One region of the Brevibacillus sp. MS2.2 genome, then DNA from elsewhere that is predicted to be linked to it. Evidence: a T-box and tRNA genes for the amino acid it is inferred to sense, from the RefSeq annotation. Region 1 holds a T-box; the other holds one or more tRNA genes.
What was found. The T-box of region 1 lies ahead of tyrS (tyrosine--tRNA ligase). A T-box ahead of a tRNA ligase gene usually reads a tRNA of that ligase, here a tRNA-Tyr.
Positions count from the first base shown of each region.

Region 2: it has a tRNA-Tyr gene. The T-box ahead of tyrS (tyrosine--tRNA ligase) is inferred to sense a tRNA for this amino acid. The anticodon was not compared.

Region 1 covers NZ_JABSUZ010000027.1:857-16,758, reverse strand. Annotated here, with positions in the region: gene tycB (tyrocidine non-ribosomal peptide synthetase TycB) at 1-194, opposite strand, end outside; gene tycA (tyrocidine non-ribosomal peptide synthetase TycA) at 288-3,566, opposite strand; gene HP568_RS21190 (AI-2E family transporter) at 4,274-5,422, opposite strand; gene HP568_RS21185 (MFS transporter) at 5,693-6,883, opposite strand; gene HP568_RS21180 (MarR family winged helix-turn-helix transcriptional regulator) at 6,887-7,303, opposite strand; gene HP568_RS21175 (hypothetical protein) at 7,385-9,568, shown strand; gene tyrS (tyrosine--tRNA ligase) at 9,643-10,911, opposite strand; T-box leader at 10,968-11,197, opposite strand; gene HP568_RS29875 (P-loop NTPase family protein) at 11,273-11,479, opposite strand; gene HP568_RS29870 (ATP-binding cassette domain-containing protein) at 11,592-11,864, opposite strand; gene HP568_RS29865 (P-loop NTPase family protein) at 11,905-12,090, opposite strand; gene HP568_RS21160 (DUF6138 family protein) at 12,392-14,056, opposite strand; gene HP568_RS21155 (suppressor of fused domain protein) at 14,096-15,157, opposite strand; gene HP568_RS21150 (RNA ligase family protein) at 15,293-15,902, opposite strand, start outside.
Region 2 covers NZ_JABSUZ010000003.1:208,645-224,546, reverse strand. Annotated here, with positions in the region: gene HP568_RS04045 (hypothetical protein) at 51-248, shown strand; gene HP568_RS04040 (phosphotransferase enzyme family protein) at 413-1,444, shown strand; gene HP568_RS04035 (YycC family protein) at 1,530-1,700, shown strand; gene HP568_RS04030 (thioredoxin family protein) at 1,729-2,295, shown strand; gene HP568_RS04025 (hypothetical protein) at 2,361-2,678, shown strand; tRNA gene HP568_RS04020 (tRNA-Tyr) at 2,771-2,855, shown strand; tRNA gene HP568_RS04015 (tRNA-Leu) at 2,901-2,982, shown strand; gene edeQ (edeine self-resistance N-acetyltransferase EdeQ) at 3,149-3,586, opposite strand; gene edeP (edeine non-ribosomal peptide synthetase EdeP) at 3,885-8,390, shown strand; gene HP568_RS04000 (lysine 2,3-aminomutase) at 8,469-9,716, shown strand; gene edeN (edeine non-ribosomal peptide synthetase EdeN) at 9,740-15,902, shown strand, end outside.

The DNA.
Region 1 (15,902 bases):
ACATCATATCTCTCTACCAGTACATGCAAGCTATCGGTAAACAAACCAACATCAAGATTGCCCTGAATCGAAATGGACATCTGTACAAGATGAGAGTTATGTTCTTCGTCTAGCAAGGCGTGAAATAACATTCCCTCTTGCATGGGCGTCAATAAATACATATCTTGTACTTGTTCTTTGCTAAAAACACTCATTCCGGCACCTCGATATCGACATTATTTGTTATATTTACATAAAAATGTAAGACAAGAACATGTTTAACCCCAAAAATAGTAGCAACTGCTTATTTATTTAAGCGTATTGGCCAATAATTCGAAGATGTCGTCCATTTCTTCCATCTGAAGTCCTTTTAGACTAAAGTCACTGGGTGTCCGCTCGACTTCTTTTTTCTGCAAGCAATGTGTAATGATCGCCCGGAGATGTTTTTGATAGTCCTCACTCAGTTGATGAATGGACTCTTCTTTAAACTGCTCCTCGCTGTAAGTAAACGTGATGAGAAGCTCTCCACCTTCAATTCTTCCTGTAATATTCAAGGCGGTATAAATCTCCGAATCGGGACTCAGATTGTTCTTCCCATCCGCACCGAGCGTGTTGCCTGAACTATACGGAGATCGGCTAAACATTTCGTTGTTAAGGCCTGCGTCAAATTGACCCAAGTAGTTAAACGTCACTTCGGGTTGCAAGGAAAAGGACAAGGAATGCCGTTTTTCCGGTTCTGTCATATATTTTAAAATTTCATAGCCAATGCCTTTATTGGGGATCTTCCTCAGGTTTTCTTTCGTGCATTTGATATGGTCAGGTAAATGATTCATTTGACTCAAATCTAGTAAAACTGGATATTGGGAGGTAAACCATCCGATTGTTCTTGTCACGTTAGCGTGTTCGATCACATCCTCGCGCCCGTGCCCTTCCAGATTAATCACGATTTGGTCAAGCCCGCTCCACTCTGCAACGGCCAGCCCCAACGCTGCCAGTAACAAATCATTGATTTCTGTTTGATAAGCAGAATTTGCCTGCTTCAACAATTGTTCGGTTTCCTCTGCTAGCAATCCGACCTGTATGTTGCGGATACTCTTCTGTTTGCAGCCCACCGTTTCATAGTCCTTCGGAAGGGAAGCATTCCTAGCTCCTGATTCAAGATTCTCCCAATACGGGATTTCGCTCATCAACTCATCACTATTCGCATACTCGTTCAACCACACTGCCCAATTTTTAAAAGAATCCGTTTTTTCTGGGAGAACGATTTCTTTTCCTCCTAGTACCTGACTGTATGCAGTTGCTAGATCCTCAAACAGAATGCGCCAAGAGATTCCATCCATGACTAAATGATGGATGGCCAAAAACAAATGATCGCCTTGGAGCGTGTGGAACAAGGCTGCCTTCACCAACTGTCCCTCTTGTAAATTCATGCTGCCATGCAATCGTTTTGTCTCTTCTTCGATTGCTTGCTGGACATCCGAATGCGAGGTCAGATCATATTGAAGGAAATGGTATAATTCGCTATCCAACCCACGATTTTGTTGTACGATTCTCCCATTCTCGTTCCGATAGACCATGCGTAGTGCGTCATGATGTGAAAGAATTTTATCCAAGGCCTGTTGGATGGCTTCAGGATCAAATCCCTGTTCGCGATACAATACATACGATTGATTCCAATGGAACATATTCGTAAAGTTCTTTTCAAAGAACCATTGTTGAATGGGCGTTAAGGTAACAGGGCCTTCGATGATTCCCTGCTCGCTTCTCCTCGTCGTATTTTTAACATAGAGAGCAACCTGCGAAATCGTCGGGTAATTCAGCAAATCTTTCGTGTCTAGCTTTAGTTGATAGGCATGCAAACGAGCAGCGACCTGGATCGCTTGAATGGAATCCCCACCGAGTGAGTAAAAATTGTCGCGAATCCCAATTTTCTCAATTCCCAATACCTCTTGCCACACGGTTGCGAGAATCGATTCTGTCTGATTTCTGGGAGGTTCGTATGCAGGATTTGTCTCAGCAGCAACATCGGGTTCTGGCAATGCTTTGCGATCAATTTTGTCATTCGGCGTAAGCGGCATTTTATCCAGCTTCACGAAATACGAAGGGAGCATGTACGCAGGAAGCTTTTGAGCGGCAAATTCTCTGATCTGCGCAGGTGTTACTTCCTCTGGCGAAATAAAATAAGCGCACAAATAGGGTTGAGCGTGTTGGTCTTCTCTAGCGATTACCACTGCCTCTTTTATTTGTTCATGTTTCAGCAAAACGGACTCGATTTCTCCTAACTCAATCCGATGACCCCTGATTTTCACCTGATGGTCGATTCTGCCGAGAAACTCGATTTCTCCATTCGGCAACCATTTGGCCAGATCTCCTGTCCTGTACATCTTCTCTCCTGGTACGAACGGATTATCTACAAATTTTTCTGCGGTCAAATCCGGGCGATTCCAATATCCTCTGGCTAAGCCTACTCCACCTATGCATAATTCGCCTTCACTGCCAATTGGCTGTAATTGAAGCTCTTCATTGACAATATACGCGGACGTATTTTGAATCGGTTTGCCGATTGGGATCGTTTGGTTGACGAGCACATTGGAAGGTGCCTCCCAAATCGTCGCGCAAATGCTTGTTTCCGTAGGTCCGTATGCATTCACGTATCGGACTTTGTTTTTCCATCTATTTACTAAAGGGAAGTTGGCAGCAGAACCTGCCGTAATCATGATGCGAAGTGAAGTAATATGATCTGGGTTGAGGTGAGTCAAATATGTGGGTGGCAACGTGATGATGGTCAATTCATTTTCATTCAAATAGTTTTCAAAACTGATGAAATCATGAATCGTCTGTTTCGAAAGGACGTAGAGGCTGGCACCGGTTAGTAAAGCCATGAACATTTCCCATACCGATGCATCAAAAGACATGCTGGCAAACTGTCCAATCCTGTCTGCAGGTGTTACACCGAACGCATTTTGAAAGAATGATTGCAAATTAGCGATCCCTTTATGCTCCAGCATGGTTCCTTTCGGCTTGCCGGTTGTACCTGAAGTGTAGATGACATACGCCATGTCAGTAGGTTTGCTTGGCAAGTGAAGATTGGAATCTGCGCGAGAATCCAGCTGTTCTTCCTCAAGTACGACTACAGGTCCACGGTATCCGACGTCATAAACAAGTTGGCTGACTTTTTTCTGAGTGATGACGATTTTCGTTTGACTGTCTTGCAGGATATATTGAATCCGATCTCGGGGATATTCGATATCGATAGGAACATACGCTCCGCCAGCCTTGAGGATGGCAAGAATAGCTGTCACAGTTTCAATGGATTTCTCCATCATCACACCGACAATGCTATCTCTTGTAATCCCTTTTTCAATCAGGGCTCTTGCCAATTGGTTGGCTTTTCGGTTGAGCTCTTGGTAGGTCAAGCGCTCATTTTCATAAACGATGGCAACTCGGTGTGGCACAGCTTCTGCCTGTTCCTCGAACAACTGATGAATCGACTTATCCTGTGGATATTCAGCCTTTGTATCATTAAACAAGGCTACCTGTTCTTTTTCCCACTCCAAGTCGATAAGATTGGCCTGATTTGCTAACATATGTCCCCTCCGATAATTGGCAAACTTTTGTCTATCATGAAGTGTGACAATACAATGTGATGGCCAAACAAGTAAACGACACTACAAGGAAATGGTCTGCTAACTCTGAAGATGAAGCCTCAGTGACGAATGGCTCACATTGGAAATTCCTCATCAACACCATTTAATATAATGGGCAAATGTAACAAAATATGTGGGTTTTTGTATCTTTTTTGTAAGTATTACCCAATTTCATATTACTATGGTCATGAACCAATTTTCACCTACAAATTTTCCGCGATTTTACATTTTTTCACAATGGGAATAATTCCCTGTTTACTCAAAGCGGTTTTCAGGACAAAAGTCACCTTCCATATCTTGGTCAAAGCATGTGCACTGATACTCTAGCCTAATGGATTCAGGACATGATTCCCGACCATTTCGAACGGAAAAAATACATTACCTGAAAACAAATGTGCTGGCCTGCACACCTCCTTACAATCCAGCAGAATAACGTATTCATATGCACCTGTTCGAGAAACTGTTATTCATTATAACAGAGAGTGTTTTGGAAATCAGTTAAAAAATAGGGATTTTTTGTTAATTGTGTTACTTTTTACCCAAACCCTTCTTCAATCTCTACAAAAAAGGCTCACACTTTCTGGTTTCATTCGAAAGTGTGAGCCTTTTGATTTACGACTTCATTGTGGAATCGAAACGGTGGACACCTATTCTTTCAGGAAGATATTCTTGTCCTTCAGTCGCTTGTTCGTCGTGGTTCTGACAAGCGTATATACGACGGCAAAAGCAGGGATTCCAAGCAGCATTCCCATCAACCCGAACAATGCTCCCCCAACCAATAAGGCTGCGATCACCCATAAGCCATCCAATCCGATTGAATTCCCTACCACTCTTGGATAGATAAAATTACCTTCAATTTGCTGCAAGACAAGAATAAAGACAATGAACCAAATAGCCTTCACTGGATCGATCATTAAAATAATAAAGGCACTCGGAATCGTCCCGATATAAGCACCAAAAATCGGAATGATGCTCGTTACGCCAATGATCACACTCACAAGTAGTGCATACGGCATATTAAATGCCCACATCCCTACAAAACAAAGCCCGCCAAGAATGAGCGCCTCTGTTAGCTGGCCTGAGATAAAGCCACTAAATGCGCGGTTTGTGATTTGTCCAATTTCTACAGCTCGATCCGCCTTTGCTTTTGACGAATAGGCATAAACGAGTTTTTTCGCAATGAGCGTCAGCTTTTCCTTATAGAGGAGCAAATAGACGGACAACATCAGCCCCATGATGACATCGATAAAGCTAACGGTAAACATTTTCGTGTACGTCAGTAATACAGGGATGGAAGTCAGGAAAAAATGGCCTAACTTATTTACAATTTCATTCCACTTCTCCATAAGTGTATTCCATAAATCGCCGGACAAGTTAAACCTCTCTGCAAAACCATCAACGAAAGCCTTTAACGATTGCATGTCATTCGGAATACTTGCGGCAAGCATGGAAATACTCGTGAGAAGCTGAGGGACAATAAACCACATAAGAAATGTAAAAAATACCAGGACAGTCGCCAAAGTTAACAGGATCGAAAAAGGACGTCTTACTTTTGACCAGATTCGATTGTTACTGCGGTTAAGAGGCGAGAAAAGTCTTTCTTCATAAAATCTCATTAAAATGTTCAAGATGTAAGCAATGGCGATCCCATAAATCACAGGATCTAATAAGTCAAATATTTCATAGATAAATGACTTTACAGAAGGGAAATTCCAGACCACAGCAAACAGCAATACGGTGTAAGTCGCGATCATTATGTACTTCTTTATATCTCGCCAGTGTACTTTCTCCATCATTTTCTAGCTGACTCCTAACCTTTGTGAGTTCTAAGTTGAGCGGTTTGTTCATAAACTTGTTCATAAACTTTTCCATTACTATGTCCACTCAAAAGTATACTATGTTTTTCAACCGTCTGTTATCATTTTTCCACTTTCACTAAAACTTCCCTCGAACTTTCCATAATCCTATATCAAAAACACTGCTGAAAAAGATAACAGGCTACCGACTAAGGGCAGCCTGCCTATCTTTTATAGGGGGCCTGACTCCTCCTTTTTTACTTGGATGAGTTAGGCAGTACGCATCAATTCCCGATCGCGTTTTCCGTGTAGCCAGTGATAAAGCGGGATACTGAAAAGGATGAAGGCAACCATCCCGACGAAAATCGTACGATATCCCGTATGCGGTACGATAAATCCGAGCAGATAGGGCCCGATTCCTAATCCTAGATCGTACAAAATATAGTACGTAGAGGTTGCTAATCCAAAGCGATGCGGATCTGTCACCTTCACTGCTACGGTTTGGGCAATGGAGTTAAAGTTTCCGTAACCTACTCCAATCAATGCAGCAGATAGCAGCAGCATCCATGAAGTGGAGGCTTGACTGAATAAAAGCATCCCGACAGCAAATATCACCAGGCTGGGGTATGTCACGATGTTCGCCCCTCTTGCGTCCATTAGCTTTCCTGAGAATGGTCGAGAGAGGATAATGACAATGGCATACACCAGGAAGAAATAACTGGAAGCGGAGGTGAGATTAATTTCTTCCGCATAAAACGATAGAAATGACAAGACACCCGAATAGCTGAAGCCGATTAATAAGGCGATGAATGAAATCGGCAAGGCTTTCGGCTCGATGAATTTCGAAAGCAGAGAACCTTTTGTTTCCTCTTTCACACTTGAGGAAGGAAGCGGAACATTGATTTTTGCCATGGCATAAAACAGCAAACAAATCAGGGAAAACACAACATTCATCGTAAAGATCCAGGTGAAACCATTTTCAAGCCGTAATAAGATCATGCCGAGAAAAGGACCAATCGCGGTGGCTAAAATCGCACTTAAACTGTAATAGCCAATCCCCTCACCCTTGCGTGACGCTGGCAAGATTTGAGCAATAATGGTTCCTGTTGCTGTACTTGCAATACCAACGGCAATCCCTTGCAGCAATCGATTTACCAGTAGCAAACTGATATGGACAGCAAAAAAGTAAAGCAACGAGGTGACAGCAAAAAATGCTAACCCAATCCAAAGCGTTTTTTTCGTACCAATATGACTAATGGCTCTACCAGTGAGTAGGCGGCCAATCAAAGCACCAATGATAAAGATACTGGATACTAATCCGGCTGAACTGGTTGAAGCGTGAAATTCTGTTTTGGCATACGAAGCAATCGTAACCATGAGTAAGAAAAACATAAGTGTCAAAAGAAAATTGATGAAAGAAACAATAACGAACTCTTTCGTCCAAAGCCTATCCTTATTCACTGCTTACCCTCTTCTCTTTAGGTTCATGATTATTTTTTCTAGTACGGTGGCTGCTGCGTCTCTTTCTTCTGGTGAGATGCCCTCCAATATTTCTTCCAGGAACGGATCAGTCGCTTCCATAATCGTCTTATGTAGCGCTTCACCTTTCTCTGACAAATACATAATTTTTTGCCGTTTGTCTGATCCAGATGAGATCAAAATGATTTCACGCGCAGCTAATTTTTGCGCAATAGGTGTAATAGCCGGCTTCTCTACTTGCCAATAATCGGCGACGTCGCTAAAAGTAGCAGAACCGTTATTTTTCAGATAACGAATTAACGCCCATTGTGTGACGGATATACCGAATGGAAGTAACTCCTCTTGCAATTGGTTATTGTACATACGATGTGTGAATGCGACTTTTGAAAAGAACGGGTACATGTTAGCTCCTTTGTACTTTGTATTAGTTAATTAATTTAATTAATTATATCTCTTTTCTTGCTGTTTGAGAAGGTCTAAATCATGGTGGGTTACCTTGTGGCTTTTTCCGTGCACATTCGTCTAACCTATATCATCATTCAAAAGGAGAAAATCATGGTGGTAAAAAGGTTTTTCGCACTTTCCTTCTTATTCTTGCTTTTTTTAGTCCTTTATTTTCCAATACCTACACTTGCGAAGGAATCCTCCTTTCAAAATCTGTATTATGTTTTTAGCTGGGATGAGGCAGGCAATATCCGTATTACCGATCTGGCGAAAAATGAAATCCTCTCTTCTATTCAGTACCAAGCCGAATATGGCACTATCTATAATGCGATGACCCCTTCCCTTCCGAAAGGCTCCAATCAAATAACGTTGGATCAAAGTCCACCCTTTCAACCAGGTGCGGCCATCGAAATTCGCTCCGAATCGTTTGGCGGCAGAATGAATGCTCCGCTTGTCCATCAGGCAAAAGTAACTGCCGTCCGTGGAAATGATGTCTATTTCTCTCCTGCTACGACGAAAGTCATCGACCGGAACATTTTTATCAAACGGGGCAGTTACTGGGTTCGCAAATGGGATGATGTTAAGGTGGAACAACAGGAGACCGCTACTGGTAACACAATCATTGTCACAGGTCATACTCCGATTTCAGTGGTTTCAACACAATATGAATTGCAAAAAAATAGCCCTGCCATCGATGTCACCGTAAAAACCAGCTACAAGCAAGTGGCAAAGGTTTTTCGAGAGGCATTCGCCCTGCAATTCAAGCCAAAAGTAACAGAGGTATACCGCAAAAACCGGAAAGTGGACACACAATCATTCCAAGCATCTTACTGGCTGGATCACCAAGGTGCGAAATTCGGTCAAGGGAAGCAAGCAGCTTTTTTGTACCATGCTCCCAACGTGTCGTCACTTGAATTGAATACAACGCAAAAACAGCTGATCGTCAATCTGGATCACATGAACGATCACAGATACGTACAGCAAGGCTCTACGAATCAAGTCGGAAAAGTCCGCCACTCTTCTGAATATCGTGCAAACGATGAACGGACGAATTCATTCTCGTTGGTAGTTGGGTATCAACCGAAGCTCATGCCGCGATTTATGAGTCAGCCTTCTGGCTATTTGGCGACACATGTATGGACAGAGCATGCTGACGAGCAGACGCTGCAAACGAATCGGGCTGTTTATTTCGGTTCCGAGAAGATTACATCGTCAGCACAAGCGACAGGCGGTTTTGTCAAACACCGGATTCCAGTTACGAAAAGCGTATTTTACTCCAATCCGTATTTTCAAGCGAAATCACCTGTCAATATCGCCATTGCGCAAAGTCCTGAATTTTTGCAGTTTCTGGATGATCTGTATCGGAACGGTGATGATATTGGTCTGCACACCCTCTATCCTTACGAAATCAGGCACTATCAAAAAACGACGGAAGATGCGTTGCAAGTAATGAAAGATCACTTCCAAAGCAGGACCTGGATTGACCATGGGTATTTGAAGACCAGCTTTGCGTTTAACGGGCTCGACAACCAAACTGCGAATTACTTGGCGCATCAGTGGGGAAAATTTGGCACCTCGTATTTTTGGCACTACAGCTCAGAAGATATCGCCAATCCGAATAATGGCCTTGATCTGTACCAAACTCAGAAAGGCGACGCCCTGCGCACCCCTCTCTATTGGTCGCATCCGACAGTGACTGGTTCGTTTTTTTCATGGTCGGCTGCCACCATTCCGGAAGATACGCTGTATCTGTATCGGGAGCAAAATCTCCAGCAGCTCATTCAAAATCGTGGGGTTTTTATTAACCATACCTACTTGGCAAGAGTTCCGGCCAAAAAGCAAGGCGGGAAATTTGTCATTCGAGATGCCAAAGGGAACTGGATCATTCATCCCGATTTTGACCGCTTGTTGAAGCGGATGGGCGCGCTGCGGGATCAAGGCAGATTGCATTTGACGACGGTACGTGAAATCATGGATTATTGGCTCGGCCTCTCTCAAGTCAGAATGGAATATGCACCAAATGGCTCTGTTGTTCTACACAATGATGGCATGCGCAAGATTTCTGGTCTTTCCATGGCGACAAAAGCTTCAGAAGTCTATGTGAACGGGTTGAAGCCGTCGCAGAAGAAAGCGGATGGCGATCTTATTTTTTGGTTCGATCTGGAGCCGAATGCAGTTGCGGTTATTGCTGCGAACAAAATGGATAGTGTTGCACTCCCGTAATAAAAGGAAAATCAATGCTCACAAATACAAAAAGCTTCCCTTCATGTTTCCAGGGAAGCTTCTTATTCCTTTATCTATTGGGACAATTTTACCAAGCTGTAGTTTTTCTTGCCTTTGCGGATAATGATGAAGCGACCTCCGATAGCGAGACTTGGCGTTACTTCCAGTTCCAGATCGGTAACGCGCTCGCCATTCATGGAGATAGCGCCTTTTGTAATATCCTCACGTGCTTGACGCTTGGATGGCTCAATGCCGACCTCGACGAGCCAATCGACAATGTTCTTCGTTTCGAGGGTTGATTCGAACGTCGGCATTTCTTTGAAGCCTTGCTCGATCTCATCTGCCGACAGCGATTTAATATCACCAGTAAACAAAGCTGCTGTAATGCGCTTCGCCTGCTCCAGCAATTCCTCGCCGTGCACAAATCTCGTCATTTCCTCAGCCAGAGCTTTTTGAGCCTCGCGTTTATGTGGCTCAGTCAGTACTTTTTCAGCCAGCTCTTCAATTTGCTCTTTCGAGAGGAACGTAAAGTATTTCAAGTATTTCACAACATCGCGGTCATCCGTATTCGCCCAGAATTGGTAGAATTCGAATGGTGTTGTTTTGTTTGGATCAAGCCAGATGGCTCCTCCTGCTGTCTTCCCGAATTTCGTACCATCTGCCTTCAGCATCAGAGGAATGGTGAGACCGAATGCTTTCGCTTCTGGTCCTTCTTTTTTGCGGATCAGATCAAGACCGCTTGTGATGTTGCCCCATTGGTCGGAACCGCCGATTTGCAGTTGAACATCTTCATGTTTGTACAGATGCAGGTAATCCAGCGATTGCAGAATTTGATAGGAAAACTCCGTAAACGAGATGCCGCTTTCCAGTCTGCTCGACACAACATCCTTGGCAAGCATCGTATTGATGCTGAAGTTTTTACCGTAATCTCGCAAAAATTCAATGACATTGATTTTGTGTGTCCAGTCATAGTTGTTCACCAAACGGATTTGGTTGTCGCCTTCTGTTACGAACAGCTTCTTCATTTGTGCGGTGAGCGCTTCTACGTTCTCCTGAATTTGTTCCAGTGTTTGCAAAGAGCGCTCAGATTGACGTCCGCTCGGATCGCCGATCGTACCTGTTGCACCACCGATCAAAATGACCGGACGATGACCAGCGAGCTGGAAGCGTTTCAGTACCATGAAAGGAATCAAGTGACCGATATGCATGCTGTCACCTGTTGGATCAACACCACAATATAGCGAGACTGCTTTTTCATTCGTTAATTCTCGCAGCCCTTCTGCATCTGTTTGCTGATTGATGGCTTCGCGCCATTCGAGTTCGTCGATAATATTCACTGCCATACACTCCTTCAATCTCCTATGGTAAAAACAAAAAATCGCCCCTTGTCTATTGTAGACATAGGGACGATTGAATAACCGTGTTACCACCCATCTTGCACCAATGGAACCCAGCGTTAGCGCAGGCCATTCATGCCACTCGTAGCGAGTTATCGTTCGCGATTCCGCTCGGCATTACCCGAGATACTCCAGAGTGTAATTCGCTTGCTTATTGTGTACCGGGTTCCATCAACCCCCGGCTTTCTAGGACAGGGAATAAGCTGCTACTGGGCTCTTTCAACGTATGTTTCATATGAAATTAAAGTCAGTATATTGAATTCAAATAGCAATGTCAACCATGTTGCAATGATTCCGCTACGATCCCTTATTTTATTTTCGTGAGACCGTCGGAGGTGAGTTCATAAACAGTTGTTGCGACTTCATGTAAATACCTTCGATCATGCGAAATACTGATAATCACACCGTCAAAAGCCGTTAAGGCGCGGCACAGAACAGGAGTCGTCAACGGACTGAAGTGTCGGGTCGGTTCATCCAGTATCAATATTTCGCACTGATCCAAAATCATTTTCACTAGGAGCAATTTCGCTTTTTATCCCCCAGACAAGTTTTAATGGGTTGATGCATCTCCTCTTTTGTCAATTTCATACTGTCTAAATGTGTATACGCTTTTGTAATCGCATCTTTCATTCCTGTTGTTTCCAAGTATTCAAGCGTGTTTTTGTCGAAGCCAGCCGGTCTTCATAGTTTTGGGGCATGTACCCGATCTGTAAGGACGAGTGCTGGACTAGCTCATCCATGATCTTTTTCAACAACGTTGTTTTTCCGATCCCATTTTCCCCAATAATCACGACTTTTTCCGGCCCCTTGATCGATAGATGAATCTGTTTCGATAGCTGTTTGTTCGTTATTTGCAGTACTTCCAATGAAAAGTCGAGGATTTGTTTACTGCCAGGCACATGTACCGCAGAATCAAATCGGGTTTCTTTGCCAACAGACTTAAAAAACGGTATTTAAACGCTCACCACCGGATAGAACACCCATCTTTTTATCTGAATCCAATTCATGAATACCGAGATCATCCATCGCTGTCACAAGTTCTTTGCTCCAATGATTTTCGGCAAAAAAGTCGGCGATGGTCATTTGTTTTTCTTCGTTAGATAGCTCCTGTGCAAGAAAACCCATGCCATATTCGTTTCTCGTCGTTTACTCTTTGTTCATCTGTATTACCCCCTTTTTTGACAACAAAAAAAGATGCTTCTGTCCAATAAACAGAAGCATCTTGCTCTCGTACTAGAAATCGCTATATGAAAAATAGACCATACAGGGATTCAGGATATACATTTACGGGTGAATTTGGCTTCTTGTTTATTTATGATAGGATTGGCTTTTCCAATAAATAAACAGTTGCGCAAATGATTCACCCTCCGTTCCACATAGTTGCCTTCAATATAGCATGGCCTTCTACATAATGTAAATGAAGCAGCTATTCGACCAAGGCCAGCACTTGTGCAAGCTTGTCTTTGAGGGGGGCAGATTCCTTTTTTACCGCCTGTGCGAGCTTCTTATTCCCTCCAAAAAGACGATAAATAACAGTTTCCCGATGGTAATCTTCCATTGCTGCAAGCTCCTCTATGAGTGCATCCACCAGTTCGGTACGATCGAGGGTGATATTTTTCAAAGGCTTCGCCGAGTCGCTACTGCCAAGCACCAGTGAGACGAGTACCGGCATATTCTCTGCGGTTATACCATGCGCCTCCATAAAAGCCATGGCAAAATCGTCCTGGGCAGACTGATGCTCCGTGTCGACCAGCTCCATATAGCGACAAAAGAGTGGAAAATATTCGTTGCTAGACAAGCCGAGAGCCAATACCGCATAGGTACCAGGCATGACGGATTTCTCACTAGGCTCTACATCCCCGTACCACGCAAACTCCTCCATCGCAAGCTCGGCATATTCTGCGATTTTCGGGTATAAGCCAGGATATCGGGACGCATTGCCAAAAAACTGGTGGAGACCTGACTTCGCCAGCTTTTTTACTGGCAGGTAGTGCTTTTCGCTGCTTTTCAGCTTGAGCTTGTACCCTTTGGGAAAGCCTTCACGCAAAAGGCCGTTGATAAAATCGATGGCTTCACCGTAGGCCGCTTCTTCCTCAGATACAATCCGGATGTCGATCGCTTGCAAAACATCATTGGCATTTGCTTGAATCAGACTGCTTTTATACTCGTTTTCAAAGCGACCACTGCCCCGTTTTACGTAGTCCGCAGCCTGCTTGGAGCCAAGCTGAACAGCGAGGTCCAGGAACTTCTTGCGGGTGTCCGGCTCCTTGTTACCTATTGCGAGAGCGACGTACAGGAAAAAGTCCAGCTCCTCCGTTTTCAGTTCCTGACGTTCCTGCTCAGGTTTCAAAGCCCAATCCATTCCATAATGCCCGGTACGATCGAAAAATTTGACTAAAAAACGCTCATTCGCCCAGCCTTTTAAAGCCAAAGTAGAGTGGTATGTCCACGAATCACTGCGTTCTTTATTGGAGCGCAGCTTTTCACTAAGACGCTGGATGAGCGGTTCGATTACCTCTTGCTTCTGTTCCATCAGATCGGGATTGACGAGACAATGGGCGAAGAAAAAATCGTCTCTTTCTTTCGGACGTACAGGAAGCTCCGCTTTCATTTTTGTCTCGATAAATTGATCCAGTGCTTGTTTTAGACTCTCGCGTTTTCGCTCGTTTATGAAATGGCGAGCATGGCATTGCACCGATTGTTTCCACTCGAATTCGAAAACAAGCTCGAAGTGGTAATTAAAAAAGTGAGAATCATAGTCGGTGGAATGGAACAGGGATTCCATTCGATCACACAGTGCTGGGAAAAACTCATTCATGAGCATTTCCTCTGTAAGCTCCTCAATATAAGAGCCCGCCTCGTATTTGTACGAGTCGTCACTCCAACTGAAAGGTTCGTGGACATCCACGTGGATTTTGCCATTGGCCCAATTAGGTTTTCCTTTTCTCCACGCCACTCTCAGGTAGTCTTTGACCCCCGCCTGCAGAAGACTCCAGTCTTTGATCTCTTTGATCCGCTGGTTCTCTTTTTGGTAAATTTCTTGGATGGAAGTCCATACTTCGTTTAGAAATGCTTCTGCTGCCTGATGCATTGACTGACTCTCCTCCTCGCCAAAAACAGCGCTGTCGCCTTAACCGATGACCTTGACGACATTGCCCTCGCTATCGGTAATATTGGTTTTCACAATGTTGATGGCAATTCCTTTCAGGGAAGGGATCTCAAAGCTGCTTTCCTTTGGAAGCAACTGCTTGGTTAGCGCAATCGTTGTCGCATCATCGAGGACAAAGCGAATGACATCCTCCCCTGGATTACATTCAGGCTTCTTTCCTGCCTCAAATACAACACGGACATCAGGTCCCACGAGGCTCAGGCTTTCTCCTTTTCGTATACGTCCACGGAGAATTTTTCCGATGACTTCCGCTTGCTTAGCTCCCAACCTCAAGGTCGAAGGCGTTTTTTTCAATAAGCCCTTTTTACCCGGCTCCCAGCCAAGCTGGCTCACAAACAAATAGGCAGTGTTGGAGCCTTCTTGTTCCATGCCTTTTTGCACAGCATCAGAAACGGTAGAGTTGCGAAGGAGTGAATCCCGCTCGAGATCGGTTATGTAGAAAGGCATGTACGGCAAGCCAGATTCGAGTACGCCACGTGTATTCCAAGCCATCATCGCATCTAGTTCATCACCAGTGATCCCGACCATTTGCAAGAATTGCACTCGACCATTCGGCGTATCGATTTCGGCAAGCTGTGGGTCCGTGACAAAAGCGAGCGCAGTCAGTTGGGTATCAGAGCCCAAGCATATCGGACCGTTTGCATCCAAATGATCACCTGCATGAAAAACATTGCCCGTGTTGAATACGTAACGCCCCATATTTTGAAGCAGATTCAGCGCCCAGGCAGGCGGTTCTTCCTCGTCGTCCTTTCGCGCCAATCGAAACGTCAATTCAAATCCAAAACCGCTTTCCTCTTCATTCTCGGATTCCTTTTCATACAGCTCAGTAAATCCATAGGTCACAAAATGCCAATGCGGGTAAGGCTCGTCTGATTTGTAGGCGCTTATTCCATCCAATGGATCGTGACCACCCAGCGCATACGAGATGAGCGTCCCGTAATGCTTAGGCTCCTGCTCTCCATAAATCTTTCTCATCTCCTGATCAATGGCATCCCAGCCCGCTGACATCATTTCTTCGTTCATTTCTTCGCTCATCTCTCTTACCTCCTATGTAATGACAGTCTTAACAATAGCCAAAATGAATTTTGGATACTCTATTAGACGGTCAATACCATTTAGCAAATTACATCGTTCTCATTCCCTTCTATTCAAAAGTCTTTAATGAGCCTGTGCTATCCCATTCGGAACGACTGGCTTCGATAACCAGTGCTGGTCGGTTTGCACATGATTTTTGCGTACAAACTTGGCGACAGATTGTTTAAAATCTTCGTATGGAAACCTCTCCGTTACTCGTACCACGTACCCCTCTTGTTCACCGCCGAAGAAAGATTGTTTGGTGTAGCAACTTTTTACGGTCTCTTCCTTCCAAATCCCTCTGTATAAGACAGGCGCTGTCTCCAAGCCAAGTAGTTCGGCCCATTCTACCGTTTCATCCCACGACAAGCATTCGTTTTTTTCATTCCAGATCGAGAACACGTAGAAATAGCTTGTTAGGTGTTCGTAATAGATGGAGTGCAGTGCATATACATTTTCCCCGCAAATTCTCCAGCCTTCCGGGATATGAAACGAAATCATCCCGTGCAGCATCTTTACCCAATGTCTAGATGCATGATCTTTGCTATCGAGTGACCTTGCATGGATATGATTTCGGTACAGCGTAGTATTTTCGCCATCCAGCTTTTCTGTCACGACTACTTCTTTTCCCTCGAAATGACAAACCGTTCGCAAAATTTTATCATCGTCGGTTCTAGTTCTTGACCAGGGTAAG
Region 2 (15,902 bases), on a different contig from region 1:
GTGTTCTTCTTCATAGACTGGAGTGATCCAGGGCAAAGGGAGGAGAACGGATGGCCAAAGGCAAAAAGATTAAGAAAAAGAACACGCGACAGCACCCCAATCAAGTACAGCTGAAAATCGTAACGTCTCATACATGTCACGTATGCAAGCAGCAATGTGCACGAGGGTTGGCATATCTAGAACAGATGTCCCAGCCCGGCGCGATCGGCTTTGGTGTACCATGCATCCTCACAAAGCAAAAGCCATAGTTTCTCCTTTTCCAGTGCAAGTGTCCCGTTCACAGGAGATAGTCCCTTTACTTTCATTCAAGAGGGACTATCTTTTTTGGCGTGAAAAGCGAGGAAAAGCGGAGTTACATGTAGAAGTGAGACCTGTACAGAAGAAAGCGGAGGGGGAATCGTCTACGGATCAGGTGAGAGTAGCTTTAAAAAAACATTATCAATTAGATGTTAAGCGTATCGAGCGCATTGCATATGGCTTGTGGGAAGAAAGCTTTTCCGTTTGGACAAGCAGTCAACGATATTATGTAAAACGGTTTTATGCCAAATGGCGCTTGCAAACTCGTTATGAGGAGATGCTTATTGGTCTAGCACTCAGCCAAGAACTACGAGAGAAAGGTTTTCCTGCACCGCGTTTGCTTCTCCCTCATCATCAGGAATGGCTTGCCCACGATCAGGGAGAGACGTACCAAGTAAATGAATGGATCGACGGGCGTAGCTATCATCCAGGAGAATTGCCACTTCGTGAAGCAAAGGCAATGGGGGAGCTGTTAGCCCATTTTCATCGCCAATTTGATCCTCTTCCCCCCTTTGAGGACGTTCCCATGCTTTCGCCTTCCAAAGCGATTGCAGATTGCCGAGAGTTATGGAGTCAGTATCAGAAAGAGCAGGGAGCATTTCCGGGATACGTACGTGAAATACTTGAGCAGCAAATTTCCTTGTTGGAGACAGTGAGCCATGAATACGTTTCCCGTTTGCCAGTACCCTCGCTCCGAGGTAGATGCTTTCATTCGTATTGGGTCGAACAGCTCATTTTTCATCCAAATGGCGAGGTGGCTGCACTCGTAGACTGGACAGATGGTGCCGGAAGGGAAGGGTATTGGGCAAAAGATCTGGTTTCAGGGCTTCACTTGTCAGCACTTCAGTACGAAGGGATTCTTGCGTTCTGTGAAGGGTATCAGGCTCATCATCCACTACCAAAATCAGAATGGCAAGCGGTGCTGGCGAAGCTCTGCTACGGACATTTGGCGTCAACGAATTTTTTAGATAGTTGGCTCGTCAAGCACAACCGTCGTATGGACCATTGGGAACAGATTGCGATGACTTGGACCAGGCTCGTTCCAGAGCGATTCCGCCTTTGGCACAAGCTAGAACAAGGTCTATTGGATATGCTTTTCCCGGATTATCAGCAGGCCACCGTTGTGGTTGGCAGGGATAACGAATGAGCCTCGAGATACCAAGCTGGCAGGTTTAAGAGTCGTGTATTATACTGGAGGGACTGATGAAAGCAAACGGAAGGAGTGGAAATACATGCGTCCGTTACAGATATCACCTGATACGGCTGTCAAGCTGGCCGAAGCTCTTCAAGTACCTTTAGAGCGCCTCATGCACATGCCGCAGCATATTTTGTTACAAAAAATGATGGAGTTGGCAAAGCAAGAGAAAGAAGAAAGTGAGCGAGAGTCTGAAAAGCAAGACTAGATACATTACACACGAGGAGGAGAAAAAGATGGGGGCAAACGTAGCACATAAATTCCGTACGGGGCTCAAGCCACAAGCGTTCGTGGAAAGCATGACAAAAAATCAGGATACATACCAAAACTGGTCGGATGCATTTTCATGGGAGGATGAACAAGACCGTGCGTTTTTTGCCTCTCTCCAGCATCGTGATGACCTCAGATGCTTGATTTTGGCTGCGGAATGGTGTGGCGATGTCGTTCGCAACTTGCCAGTCATCTTGCATGCCTTGAAAGAAACAGACATGCCAGTGGAAATTATGGTAATGGAAGAACACCTCGATCTCATGGGTGAGTTTCTCACAATGGGCGGTCGGGCGATCCCAATTGTTATTTTCGCGGACACGGGTGGACATGTTCTGGCAAAATGGGGACCACGACCGAAGCATGTCCAAGCTGTTATGACGGCGTTTAAACAGCAAAACCTGGACCGAAACGCACCAGATTATGAAGAAAAGATCAAAGTGGTACGTGCCGAAATGCTCGAACAGTATGGAGAAGGTACTGGCTACCAGCAAGTGATTGTCAAAGAACTGAGAGAGATGCTTTCCTCGATCTAATCTATCCATCAATTACAGGGCGGAGTCACGGCTCCGTCCATTTTCATGCAGAAGGGCTGAATAACATGTATTACTACGGGAATGAAACCATTATGTCCTTGGAGCAGGTGCTTCGCTTAAAAGCATCGGAAGTTCGAATTCTGGAGTGGGTACGTACCTACGAGTTTTTAGAAAATAGTTATGGGATCGATGAAGCCGTTCCCTACTTCTTGGAGATAAAATGCGAAGAAGACCAAGTGAAGATTCGCAAAAACCGCATACTAGACTTCCCGGAGTACTCCTGTGAGGGAGAAGAAACATTTCAAGAAGTGGACGAAGCACTACGCGTCTTTCACGAGTGGGCACAGGAGATCTTGGAGAAAAAAGAGAGTCAATCTAAATAAATATATTGACGTCAAACAAAGTTCATGGTAGATTAATAAATGTCGCTTCTGGTTGAAGAGAGTAGACGCAGAAGATAGACAGCACATATTGTGGGGAGATAGTGAAGTGGCTAAACACGGCAGACTGTAAATCTGCTCCCTCCGGGTTCGGCGGTTCGAATCCGTCTCTCCCCACCATTGATTTTCTATCGATGATGTGCTATTTTATTCATAGTTTCACATGCCGGTGTGGCGGAATGGCAGACGCGCGCGACTCAAAATCGTGAGGGAAACCGTGGGGGTTCAAGTCCCTTCACCGGCACCATATCAAAAAACGAATGCACACTAACCATGATGTTTACAGACGCATGGAAGGTGTGCTTTTTCATTTACGGAAAAACAAAAAACAATTCAAATAGCGGCGATTCTAAGACTTGATTTTCAGGTCTTAGGTCGCCGCTGTTTCATTTTTGGGGAAAGAACTAGCTAGCTTAAAAGTTCAATTCAGCAATCGTCTCGCCAAACAGGACCATGCCATTTTTTTGAAATCCGAGTGAAGCGTAAAGGTTCTCGGCTGCGACATTGGCGGGGGCATAACCAATGACAATTTTTTGACAATCTTCTTTTGCTTTCAGGATATCAATGACTTGCGAAATCGCAGCACGTCCGTAGCCTTGCCGTTGATACTTTGCATCAATTAAGAGTCTGTAAATCCAGTAGTTTCCATCGTCGGGGTCTAGCCCGTACATGACAAAGCCAACCATCGTGTCATCGTGGTAGATGGCCAAAGGGACAAATGTAGTTTGAAACTTTGCTTCGGCGATGGAGTAGAGGTTCGGGGCAACAAATTCACTCTGTTCAGGCGTAGGTTCCAGTTCAATACACTCTTCCCAGTTTTCCAGAGTTACTTCACGAAGTGTCACAGACATCTAATCACATTCATCCTTCCAGGGGATTTTTGCCAATATATTACATTTTATCCTACGTGAAAAGACAGCCAAAATCAATAGTGTGTACAAACTTTTTTCCATTCTATGCAGCGCTAAAAAGGGAAGGAAGAGATGGAATTCATCCAATTTTCAGAAATTACATTTTATGGAAAATTTATTTGACACTACAGAAGATTCATCTATATAGTTGGAACTGGAAGTATTTGTAATCAAATAGACTTTTTACCATTTATGAATTGTGATGACATCTTCGCAATTCCGAAAGGGGGGATATGCATTGCGCCATGATAAGAAGCAATTGAAGGTGGGATATCCTTTAAGTCATCCACAAAAGCGTATCTGGTATACGGAAAAATTACATCCACAGCTTCCTATCCATACGTTAGGGGGGATGGTTCGGGTTCAAGGTAAGGTCAAATTGGATGTACTGGAAGCGGCCATTCACCTGTTCATTCAAAAGAACGATGCTTTGCGACTCAACTATCAGGAGAAAGAAACAGTCCTTCAGTTTGTTGGAGAGTACGAACCGGAGCCCTTGCAGGTGTTTGATTTCAGACAGGAACCGAACGCCCCTGATCGGTGCAGACAATTCCTGCAAGCTTTGTTTGCAAAGCCGTTTTCGATCGGACAAGAGCCTCTGTTCTACTTTTGTCTGATTCAACTGAGTGACGAAGAAGCGGGATATTTTGTAAAGTTTCACCATTTGATTGCTGATGGTTGGTCTATCTCCATTATGACAGAACAAATTGCTCACTATTATGACACGTTGTTGGCAGGCGGTACCGTTCATCTAGGAGATGAACACGCTTATCAAGCTTTTGTCGACAGGGAGCATACCTATTCTCAGTCTGAGAGATTTGAAAAGGACAAGCGATACTGGCGGGACAAGTTTCAGAGCTTGCCTGTGATCACGACATTACAAAAGGCAACAGATACGACCGAAGGCAAGCGCAAAGTCTATGCATTCAACCGAGAAGATTCGACAAGAATACGCCAGTTTGCAGACCAGATGAAATGCTCGCTAAATTCCTTGTTTGTAGCTCTCGTCAGTCTGTACCTTCAGCGCTGCACAAGGCAAGAAGAAATCGTGATCGGTACGCCGCTGTTAAATCGTTCAGGCAAAGTGGAGCGCAAAATTTTCGGGATGTTCACAAGCACCATGCCATTTCGTCTGGCAGTTCCGATGGAAATGGATGGTATCGATTATGTCAAATATGTCAACAGGGAACTCACTTCCTGTTTTTTTCATCAGAAATATCCGTACGATTTGCTGGCTCAAGAGTTGGAATTGAAGAAACATGGCTATGACAGCTTGTTTCAGATTTGTGTCAATTATTACAGCACGCAGTTGCCCTTCACCCTTGGCGGGCACCCCGTGACGAATGAGGAGTTTTACAACGGTCACCAGTTGTATTCGCTCCAAGTGATTATTAGGGAATGGGCTACAGATGAACGATTGACGCTGGAATTGGATTACAAGATCGCCGAGTACACGGAAAATGATGTTGATCGAATTGTGGATCATCTCATAAGGCTGCTCAATCAGATGATCTCGAATCCAGAAGTCCCGCTGTCCAATCTGAACTTCCTTGCTGACGAAGAGCTGGCACTACAACTCAAAACGTGGAACGATACATTGGCTTCCTATCCCAGCGAGAAGACGGTTGTCCAATTGTTTGAAGAGCAAGTAATGCGCTCGCCAGAGGGGGTTGCGTTGGAGTCAGAGGGGCGCATACTGACATTCCAGGAACTGCATGATCAAGTGAATCGACTCGCTCAGTCGTTGCGAAACCGTGGAGTTGGCCCTGGCGTAATTGTTGCGCTGCTGGCAGATCATTCGCCAGAGATGATCATCGGGCTGTTGGCCGTGCTAAAAGCAGGCGGGGCTTACCTTCCGATTGACCCTCAACTCCCATCTCAGCGCATCGAATACCTGCTGTCTGATTCTGGAGCGGACCTGTTGCTTCGTCACACCTCCCGACTAGAGGTTATTTCGTGGTCCAAGGAAATCCTGGAGCTTGGCGATTCGTCCCTGTATCTAAATGATGGGGCAAGCCTGGAAACGGTTAATCAGCCAGAGGATTTGGCCTATGTCATTTATACATCAGGCTCTACCGGAAATCCGAAGGGGGTCATGGTTACTCATCAAGGGTTAGTCAACTATATTTGGTGGGCGAAAGACCGCTATCTCTCCTGTCCTGAAGAAGCGTTTGCTTTTTATTCCTCACTGGCATTTGATTTGACGGTTACATCCATTTTTTGCCCGTTGGTAAAGGGAAATCGGATGGTTATCTATCCACACTCCGATTCAGAGTTTGTGTTATCTCGCATCTTTAGTGACGGACGCTCCCATGTTGTAAAGCTGACACCTGCCCATCTGTTTTTGCTGCAAGAAATCGCTTTGCCTTCTACTACAGTAAAGCGAGTGATTGTGGGCGGCGAGGACTTGAAGGTGAGTCTGGCTGAGGCGATTCATGCGAAATGGAACGGACAAGTCGAAATTCTCAATGAGTATGGTCCTACCGAGACAGTAGTCGGTTGCATGATCTATCAATTCGATCCGAAGACCGATGTCGAGGGTTCTGTGCCGATAGGACATCCGATCAGTAACGTGCAGCTCTACATTTTGGATTCATATGGGAAACCAATCCCGATCGGATCGACAGGAGAGCTATTCATCTCGGGAGATAGTGTGGCACGGGGGTATCTTAACCGCGAGGAATTGACGCAAGAGCGTTTCCTACCCGATCCGTTTCAGCCAGGTAAAGTGATGTACAAGACGGGCGATCTGGTTCGGTATCGGCCAAATGGAGTCATGGAGTATCTGGGACGGGCTGACTATCAGGTGAAGATTCATGGTTACCGCATTGAATTGGGGGAAATTGAACAGCAGCTACTTGGTCATTCTTCTGTGCGTGAGGCAGTGGTGATTGATCGCATGGATACGTGGGGGCGAAAGTATCTTTGTGCTTACTTGATCACGGAAACATTTTTCCGGGAAAAAGAGCTCCGCGAAGAACTGGCAAGTCGATTGCCCGCATACATGATCCCTTCGCAAATCGTGCAGCTTGAGCAGTTTCCGTTGACCTCAAATGGCAAGGTAGATCGAAAACAGCTTCCCGAACCTGTCATGGAGCGAAAAGGTGCGGAGGATGAAACCGGTCCTCGTGACGAGTTTGACAAGCTATTGGTTGAAGTGTATGAGGACGTGCTTGGTCGTTCACCATTTGGTCTACATGACCCGTTTTCCCAACTAGGGGGGGATTCGATCAAGGCGATTCAGGTTTCCTATCGATTGCATCAGCGGGGAATCAAGATTCCGGTAAGAGACATCTTGATTTATGACACGATTGCCGAACTAAAAGCGGGCAGTGACTGGAGCTGGGGAGCGGAACAGATCTCACAAGAGCCATGTACTGGCGAGTTGCCGTCATCTCCCATCGTTTCTTGGTTTCTGTCACAACAGTTCCGCAATGCTGATCATTGGAACCAGTCCTTGCTCCTGGAAAGCAGGGAAAAAGTAACGCTGGAGGAGTTTGAAGCAAGTCTGTCTGCACTGGTTAACCATCACGATTGTCTGCGACTCAATTACTCTGCAAAAGACGGGAAGCTCTTTTACAATGAGCGTCACCTTGCCAACCGAGTGTCCGTGTCTTGCATCGACCTTTCTTCCTTACCGCAAGAAGAACAGGGGAGTAGAATGCTTGAGGCGATGAGAGCTTGCGCTGTTAGCTTCAAGCTGGAAGAATCATTGCTGTTTACCGGTTGTCTCTTTGAATTAGGTCCCGATCGACCTCAGCGATTGTTTCTGACTGCCCATCATCTTGTTGTGGACGGTGTTTCCTGGAGGATTCTCCTGGAAGATTTGATGAGCGCCTTGGCCAGTCTGAAACGTAATGAGCCAATTATCTTGCCGGATAAAACACATTCGATGCAAGCGTGGGTCAAGGAAGTCTCCGCTTTTTACCAGTCGGATCAGGCGATCAAAGAAAGAGCCTATTGGGACACGTTTTCTATCCCGGAAGACAAACTTCCCACGGATTACGATTTTGGCGAAGACTTGGTAGAATACAGCGCTACATCTACACGCACGCTTCCAGCCGAGATAACGTTGCGACTGTTGACAACGGCCAACCGAATGTTCAACACGGGTCCACAAGACCTATTGGTTGCAGCACTTACACGGACATTGTGTGATGTGTTTGAAAGGGAGCGCCTCTTGCTGGTAATGGAGTCGCACGGGCGTGAGTCTTCCATTCATGCGATGAACGTAACCAGAACAGTAGGATGGTTTACCAGCATGTATCCTGTTCTGTTCGAAACGAATCCATCCAATCGGACTGATCACCTAAAAGCAGTAAAGGAGAAGTTACGTCAGATTCCGATGGGCGGCCTTGGATTTGGCTGGTTTAAGCCTCATCTGCTCGCGGCAGAGGAAAAGTCTCACGTTCGTTTCAATTATCTGGGAACCGTTGATCATCAACTGAGTGATGATCTGGTACTCATGGGAGGAAACTTGGCGGTTGATGCCGGAGTGGGTAATCATTTGACAGCACTGCTTGACGTGGCTGCTCTCGTTCGTCAAGGAGAACTTCAGGTTTCTGTTACGTACAGCTTACGAAAGTATCGTGAGGAGACCGTGGAGAAAATCCTTACGTTGTTTTTCCATGAATTGGAGCAGCTCATTGATCATTGCTGCCGCCAGGAGGTCCCTGAATTTACTCCATCGGATTTTGAAGATGTGGAGTTGACACAAAAAGAATTGGACTTGCTGTTTGGTTAACAAACGAATCATGTGTTTGACCGAGTGTGCCAAGAAAGCAAAGATGACGAGTGTTTATGAATGACGGGAGGGATTACATTGAGTGTTAAGGTGTTAATGGGGAAAAAAGGATTTGAGGAGTTCGCAACAATTGTCGGCTTTACAGAAGCAGAGAAGGAAGAACGCAGTGCATTACTGGAGCAGTCTTATATGCCATTTAAGGTGACTCGTTATTATGCCGAGTTGATTGCGAGTCAATCAGAGCCTTATCGTACTCAGATGATCAATATCGTGCTTCCGCCACCGGGAGAGAAACCTTATAAAGGCCGCTTTGATCCGTATGGTAACAAGTCGTACCGTCAGGATGAAACAGCTTTCCTGCAACACAAGTACAAGAAGACATTGTTGCTTCACATCGACGACTTTTGTATTGCCAACTGCCAGTTCTGCTATAAAGTGAACGAAATCCGCCACGAGGATATTGGGTACACCAATATTATGGAAAAAGCAGAAAGGGCCGTGCAGTATTTGGAAGCTCATCCGTACATCGATAATGTCCTCTTTACCGGTGGAGATCCTGCTTCCTTCCGTAAAAGCTCTGATCTAATCAAGCTGATTAGCTCTCTATTGAGTGTGAAGAGTATTCGACTCGTTCGCTTTGCCACCAAGGCTCTGGCCTATGATCCCGCTCGTTTTCTCGACGGAGAGCTGCTAGCGTTCTTTGACCAAGTAAGACAGACGCCAGGCAAGCAGGTAAGTGTGATTTCCCAGTTCAACCATCCTGGGGAAATTAGCGACGTTTCGATCCAAGCAACGCAAGCGCTGCTGTCCGTCGGTGTACAGATTCGCGGTCAGCCTGCCATCATTCGTGGAGTGAACGATTCTGTCGAGACCTTGATCGACTTGCAACGCAAGTTTCTCGATAATCGAATCATTTCGTATTATTTGACAGTGTTTATGCCAGTTAGAGGAGTCGAGCAGTATGCCATTCCACTTGACGAGGCGTTCCGGAATGTGGCCGAGTCCAAACGTAATCTGGGTGGCTTGGAGAAAAAAGGGGTACTTCTTACCTCACACGACTTTGGAAAATTAGAGATTTGTGGTTTTTATCCGACAGCTGAGCGCCCTGAAAAAATTGTTTTGAAATGGCATCAAGCGGTTGGACCAGACTATCTTCCAGAGCGGTTGAAGGAATTAATCCCGACCCGTTCAGAGGACCTGATGATTTTGGACTACAAGCAGGGAGAGATGTATTGTCTCGACCATGTGTTCAAACACAATGGATTGCCGTATGTGGATGCAGATGGGGAGATCGTGGAGAACCTGCCGAGTGAAGCTGTTCGGTAAGGGAGTCAGGAGAGAAAATTGTGATGAACAAGATCGACAAAAACAATATAGCTGACATTTTGCCGTTAAGTCCAACGCAGGAGGGCATGCTGTTTTACTACCGACTCCAAAAGGATTCCAATTTGTATTTCGAACAGCATCGGCTAACCCTTCGTGGCAAGTTTCAGCTGGAGTTGTTTACACAGGCTGTTACGATGGCGTTTGAGGCCAATGAAATGCTTCGTACGGTTTTTCGCTGGGAGGGGCTTCAAGCTCCTGTCCAGCTCATTCTTAAGCAAAAGACATTGGAGATTCCTTATTTCGATTGGACCGAGTTACCATCTGCAGCGCGGGAAAGAAAGCTGTCTGTCTTGTTGGCACAGGACAAACAAACACCCTTCACGCTTGAGTTGGGCAATACCATTCGCATTCAAGTAGTGCGGATGGAGTTGTATCGTTATGAAATCATATGGTCATTTCATCACATTCTCATGGACGGATGGAGTTCCGGCATTCTCCTAAGAGAGATATTTACAGCGTATGGACAATTATGCTCGGGGCTGTCTCCTACGATCAAACAGAAGGCGAAGTACAAGGAGTATCTGCGTTTTCTCAAAGAAGCATCGAAAGAAGAATCGCTATCGTATTGGAAAGATTCCTTACAAGGAATTAGCTCGCCTACACCGCTTCCCTATATGCGGGATCGTAACGAAGAGCGGCAGTATTCTTCTTATCATCTTCGGCTCAGTCGAACGCTGACGGAGACATTGGAGGAAGCATCCAAGCGATACCGCGTGACAATCAGCACAGTGCTGCAAGCCGCATGGGGTATTTTGCTGCAAAAATACAGCGATACGCGTGATGCTCTTTTTGAAGTGGCGTACGCTGGTCGTCCTGCCCATCTCACTGGAGTAGAGGTAATCGTCGGCCTCTTCATCAAGACGTATCCGCTCCGGGTCAAACGGACAGAAACGACAACAGTCAAAGAGCTGCTGGGTGTCATGATGGAAGAACAGCACCAGATGGCCCCTCATTTATACGTGCCATCGGTTGAGTTGAAAAACTGCTCGGAGATGGACGCACAAACCCCTTTGGCGCACAGTCTGTTCGTTTTCCAAAACTATCCCATCGACAAGACGCTGGCCGGATTGGAACTTGACTTCGAGTTGGAGAATATCACTTCACATGAAACAACCGATTATCCATTGGTGCTGGAAGTAACACCAGGTGATGAATGGACAGTCCACGTCAACTACCAGGCATGGAAGTTTCAAGCGAAGGAAATGGAACGCCTGGCGCTGCACTATCTGAGCCTTCTCGAGCAGATTGCGGCTGATCCGGAGCAAGAGATTCGTGACCTTACCCTGCTCAGTGATCATGAGCGGCACGAGATGATCGAGGAACAGATGAAAGTCGTGCCAGTTCCGAGTAACTACTGCGTGCACGAGTTGATTGATCAAGCGGCAGAAAAAACACCGGATGCAGTTGCGCTTGTACAAGGAAAGCAGACTGTGACCTACAAGGAGTTACAAGAGCAAGCGAATCGCTTGTCTTGGGCTCTGCAAAAGGAGGTGACAGATGCAGGCCGACCGATAGTTATCATGTGTGATCGTTCCCCTGAGATGATTACTGCACTGCTAGCTATCCTCAAAGCTGGGTGTTACTATGTCCCACTCGATCCAGACTTGCCGAAAGCGCGAATTGAACAGATCGTAAGCCAGATTCAGCCTATTCTGATTGTGACAGAGGGCAGTTATCTGGAACTCGTCGCTGATTTGCAAACAAAGGTGTTTCGTCTGGATGAACCAGCATGCTGGGCACAGGAGTTAACCCAAACACCACAGCGATTAGCGACACCTTCGAGTACGGCGTATGCCATCTTTACTTCTGGTTCGACAGGTACGCCAAAAGGTGTGCGTGTAAAGCATGATCAATTAATCAACGCTCTTTGGTGGCACATTGAATTTGTCGGGTTCGGTGAGCGGACGAGAACGTTGCAGATCGCTACACTAACTTTTGACGCATCGGTTGTCGAGATTTTCTGCACACTGATCAGCGGCGGTACCCTTTGCTTGTTGCAGCGACATGAAAACAAGTCCCCGCAAAAGCTCGCAGCTGCCATCGAGAGCCAGCAAGCAAACGTGATACTCGTCGTCCCTACGATGTATCACGCTTTGCTTGACCACGTGGCTGATGGCTCGATGGATTCGATACAAAAAGTGTTATGTACAGGGGAGATGCTGTCTTCTTCGTTAGTGGAACGACATGCAGCCCTGCTGCCTCAAGCACAGATGTACAACTTGTATGGCCCAACGGAAAATAGTATCTCGGCATCTGGGTATTGTGTACCGCGACAAGGGCCTTTTGAAACCCCGCTTCCCATTGGACATCCGAGTTACAACGTTCGTATCTTTCTTCTGGACCAAGATTTTCATCTATTGCCCAAAGGAGTAATAGGGGAAATGTACGTAGGCGGGATGGGGGTAACGGAAGGATACATTGCCGACGAGGAAAAAACCAGAGCGTCCTATATACTGACCCCGTATGGAAGGCTTTATCGTACAGGCGATTTGGCTTGCTGGACAGATGAAGGACATCTGCAATATTTTGGTCGCAAGGATTTTCAGATCAAGATTCGCGGCAACCGCGTTGAATTGGAGGAAATTGAAGCTGTCCTGCGTCGTCAGCCTGGTGTTCGGGAAGCAGCGGTTGTGGCCATTCAGGAGTCAAAGCGCGACCCTTATCTGGTGGCATGTTTGGTATCGATGCATCCGATTGAGGAACACGTTTTGCGAAAAGCAGTGCTGACTTATTTGCCTGACTATATGCTACCTGCCTTTTTTGTCCAGCTTGATGCCTTGCCTCGGACGCAGAGTGGAAAAGTAGACAAGACTGCCTTGCAACGTCTGGATTACACGCAGTATCGCACGGGAAAGGAAGAGGCCCCGGCAGATGAACTTGAGCAGCAATTGGCCCAAATATGGCAAGAGCTTTTGGCAGTCGAAAAAATAAGCGTGCACGATCATTTTTTCTCGCTAGGAGGCCACTCGCTAAAGGCCGCTCAACTCGTGACCAGATTGCAAAAAGAGAGAAAAACAGACATCTCGATCAAGGATGTATTCCAGAACCCCACCATTCGACAATTGGCAGATCGCATCAGGGATAGACAGCCGATATCTTATGCGCCAATTGATCGGGTCAGTCATGCCGAGAAATACAGAGCTTCGTCTTCACAGAAACGAATTTTCGTCATGCATGGAATAGAAGGAGAAAGCACCAGCTACAACATGTCGGGTGTAATTGCGGTGAGCGGTCATCTGGATGTAAGTCGAGTGAGCAGTGTGTTTAAGGAAATCATCCAAAGGCATGAAGCTTTCCGTACTTCGTTTGCGGTACAAGATGGAGAAGTATATCAATACATCAGCGACCATGTGCCATTTGAGATCAAAAACATGCATAGCGACGGCAGGACATTGGACGAACTGATGGAAGACTTCCGGCAATCTTTTGATTTGACGAAAGCACCTCTCCTTCAGGTATGCCTAGTCGAGGTCACAGCCGCTCAGCATTATCTGCTGTTCAATTCTCATCATATTATTTTGGATGGCATTTCACTGAATGTGTTAATGGAAGACTTTGCTAGATTGTATGTGGGTGAAGAGCTGCCAGCACTCCCTATTCAATACAAGGACTACGCGGACTGGCAGTGGCAGAAGCGAGGGAGCGAGCAGTGGAATCAGCAGGAAAAATACTGGGTGGATACCTTCAGCGACCGAGTCCCGCTCATGTCTTTTCCGCTGGATTATCCACGTCCTTCTGTTAAGACATTCCAGGGGGACCACCATACGTTTTTCCTTACTGATTCTACGTACGGTGATTTGCATACATTTGCCAAGCAGAACGAAGTGACTGTCCATGCTGTTTTGATGTCGGCTTATTACGTGTTGTTGATGAAATACACGTCTCAGGAAGATTTCGTTGTCGGTTCACTGGTAGCTGGACGAAATCATCCCGATTTGGAGCGAATTGTCGGCGTCTTTATCAACTTCCTTCCGATTCGCAATCGTCCTCGTGCCGATCTTGCGTTTACCGATTTTGTACAAGAGGTTCAGCGCAGTCTGTTACTGGCCTACGAACATCAGGAGTATCCGTTTGAAGAAATCGTTGCTCGTAGCGCCGCAGGCATCCAGCAAATGCAAAATCCATTGTTTGATACGATGCTGATCTTCCATAACCAGCGGGAGCAAGAAGTCAGGTTTACAGTGGGCGACGTGCAATTTGAAGAGGTTCCGCATGAATCGAAGACGTCGAAGCTTGACTTTAAGCTGGATATTACACCACTCGCTGATCAATACAGGTGCGTGCTTGAATACGATACCCAGTTGTTTAAAGCGGAGACAATGGAAGGCTTTGCTGACAACTATTTGCGTGTACTCGCAGCGCTTCTGAAGCATCCGAAACAGCGATTGGATGATGTCGACATCGTACATCACCAAACAGAAAAAGAGGGCGTGATGAACCGCCTTCATCATGTCGGAGTTGCCGTTCCTGAACTGGGTCCGGCTCAAATCATGTATGGCACTCTCGGATTTGATGCGAGCGATTCTTTGCATGATCCAGAACAAAACGTGTACCTCTCCATGTGCATGAAACCGGGATGTGTACCAATCGAGCTAATCGCGCCTGTCGATGAAACGTCACCTTGCGTTCGTTTGTTGGAAGAGAAGGGGACGGGTCCGTACCATCTATGTTATTCCATTTCCAATATTACTCATTTTTTGAAAATGTTAGTTTATTCAGGCTTCCAATACGATTTGGTCAGCGCTCCTAAGCCAGCGGTACTTTTCAATCATAGACTCGTTGCCTTTCTCTTTCTGGAATCGGTAGGCTTGATTGAACTTGTAGAGAGCGAGGATATGAAGCAAGACGAATGGCAAAGCACCGATCAGCAGTCTGCTGTCCGTTTGCTTACACCAGATGCTGATAAGGCATTGGCGTTCTTTACGTTCCTGGGCTACCGTGTTCACGAGAAATATCTGGATCGACAATCGCAAGCCAGTATCATCACACTAGGTAAAGCGGAAGAGAGCAGCATCCAGTTAGTCGAGCCTCGAAAGGAGCATTCGCAAGAACACCGCGAGCTCATGAAAAGTGGTTGTGGTGTTTACCAAATCGAGGATCGGGTAACGAACTTGACCGAACGGATCGACACCTTGTTAGCGTGCGGCATACCCGTTTCTTTTGCAGACCAGGCAGGACGCAATCTGCAACTGACAGATGCCCCCTACCTACTTTTGACTGACGGAAAATCAGCCGCCGAAAGACCTAAGCCGATTCTAGGCGAGTTTCATTCGGAAACAACGCCCATCTATTCCTTCGTTCAGGAACGCTTGCTGAAGCAGGAACAAGAAGATGGCATTGTGGCTGTCAGATGTTTTGACATCGAGCTTCGGAGCAGGATCGAACTGTCGTATATGCAGCAAGCATGGCAAGCTCTCGTGCGACGTTTTCCTCCGCTGTCGCCCCAAGGCTTATCCGAACCGATTCCGATTGCGCTCTGTGATTTACAAGAGAAAAGTGAGGCAGAGGCAACGGTATGGTTACGAGAACGATTGACTGCCGTACAGAAGAGGCCGTTTGAGGTCAAATCAGGATGTTTGGTTCATTTTGAACTGATAAAGATGGCTGCTGACCGCTATCGGCTGATTGGAAGTCTACATAGCTCCTTAAGTGATTGGCGAGGTCTCGGACTTCTCCTGGAGGAATGGGAGGCTCTGTATCAGGCGATTGCAGAAGGGCATGAACCAGCGACGGAAGAACAGCCTCGCTACGAAGCATTCGCTGTTTGGCAGAAAAAAATGCTTGATTACGGACATCTCGAGTCCCAGCGTCACGAGTGGTTGACAACAGCTAATCCACATTCTGCTCAACCATTTGGTACGGGAGGGGTAGCGAAGCAACAAGTCGAGCAGTATATCGACCCTTCAGGTCACGCCGACTTGCTACATGTAGCTGCTCATTCCAATCAGGAGCTGGGAGACATCTTGCTTGCCTCTTACCTGCTGTTGCTTCGACAGGTCACCCAATTGCCTAGTTTGATGCTTGGAGTAGTGACGACGAATCGGACGCAAGGTGTGCTGGAACAAACGCTAGGCAACTTTGACAACATCGTACCGCTCACCATCGATATGCAGACGATCAGTTCGT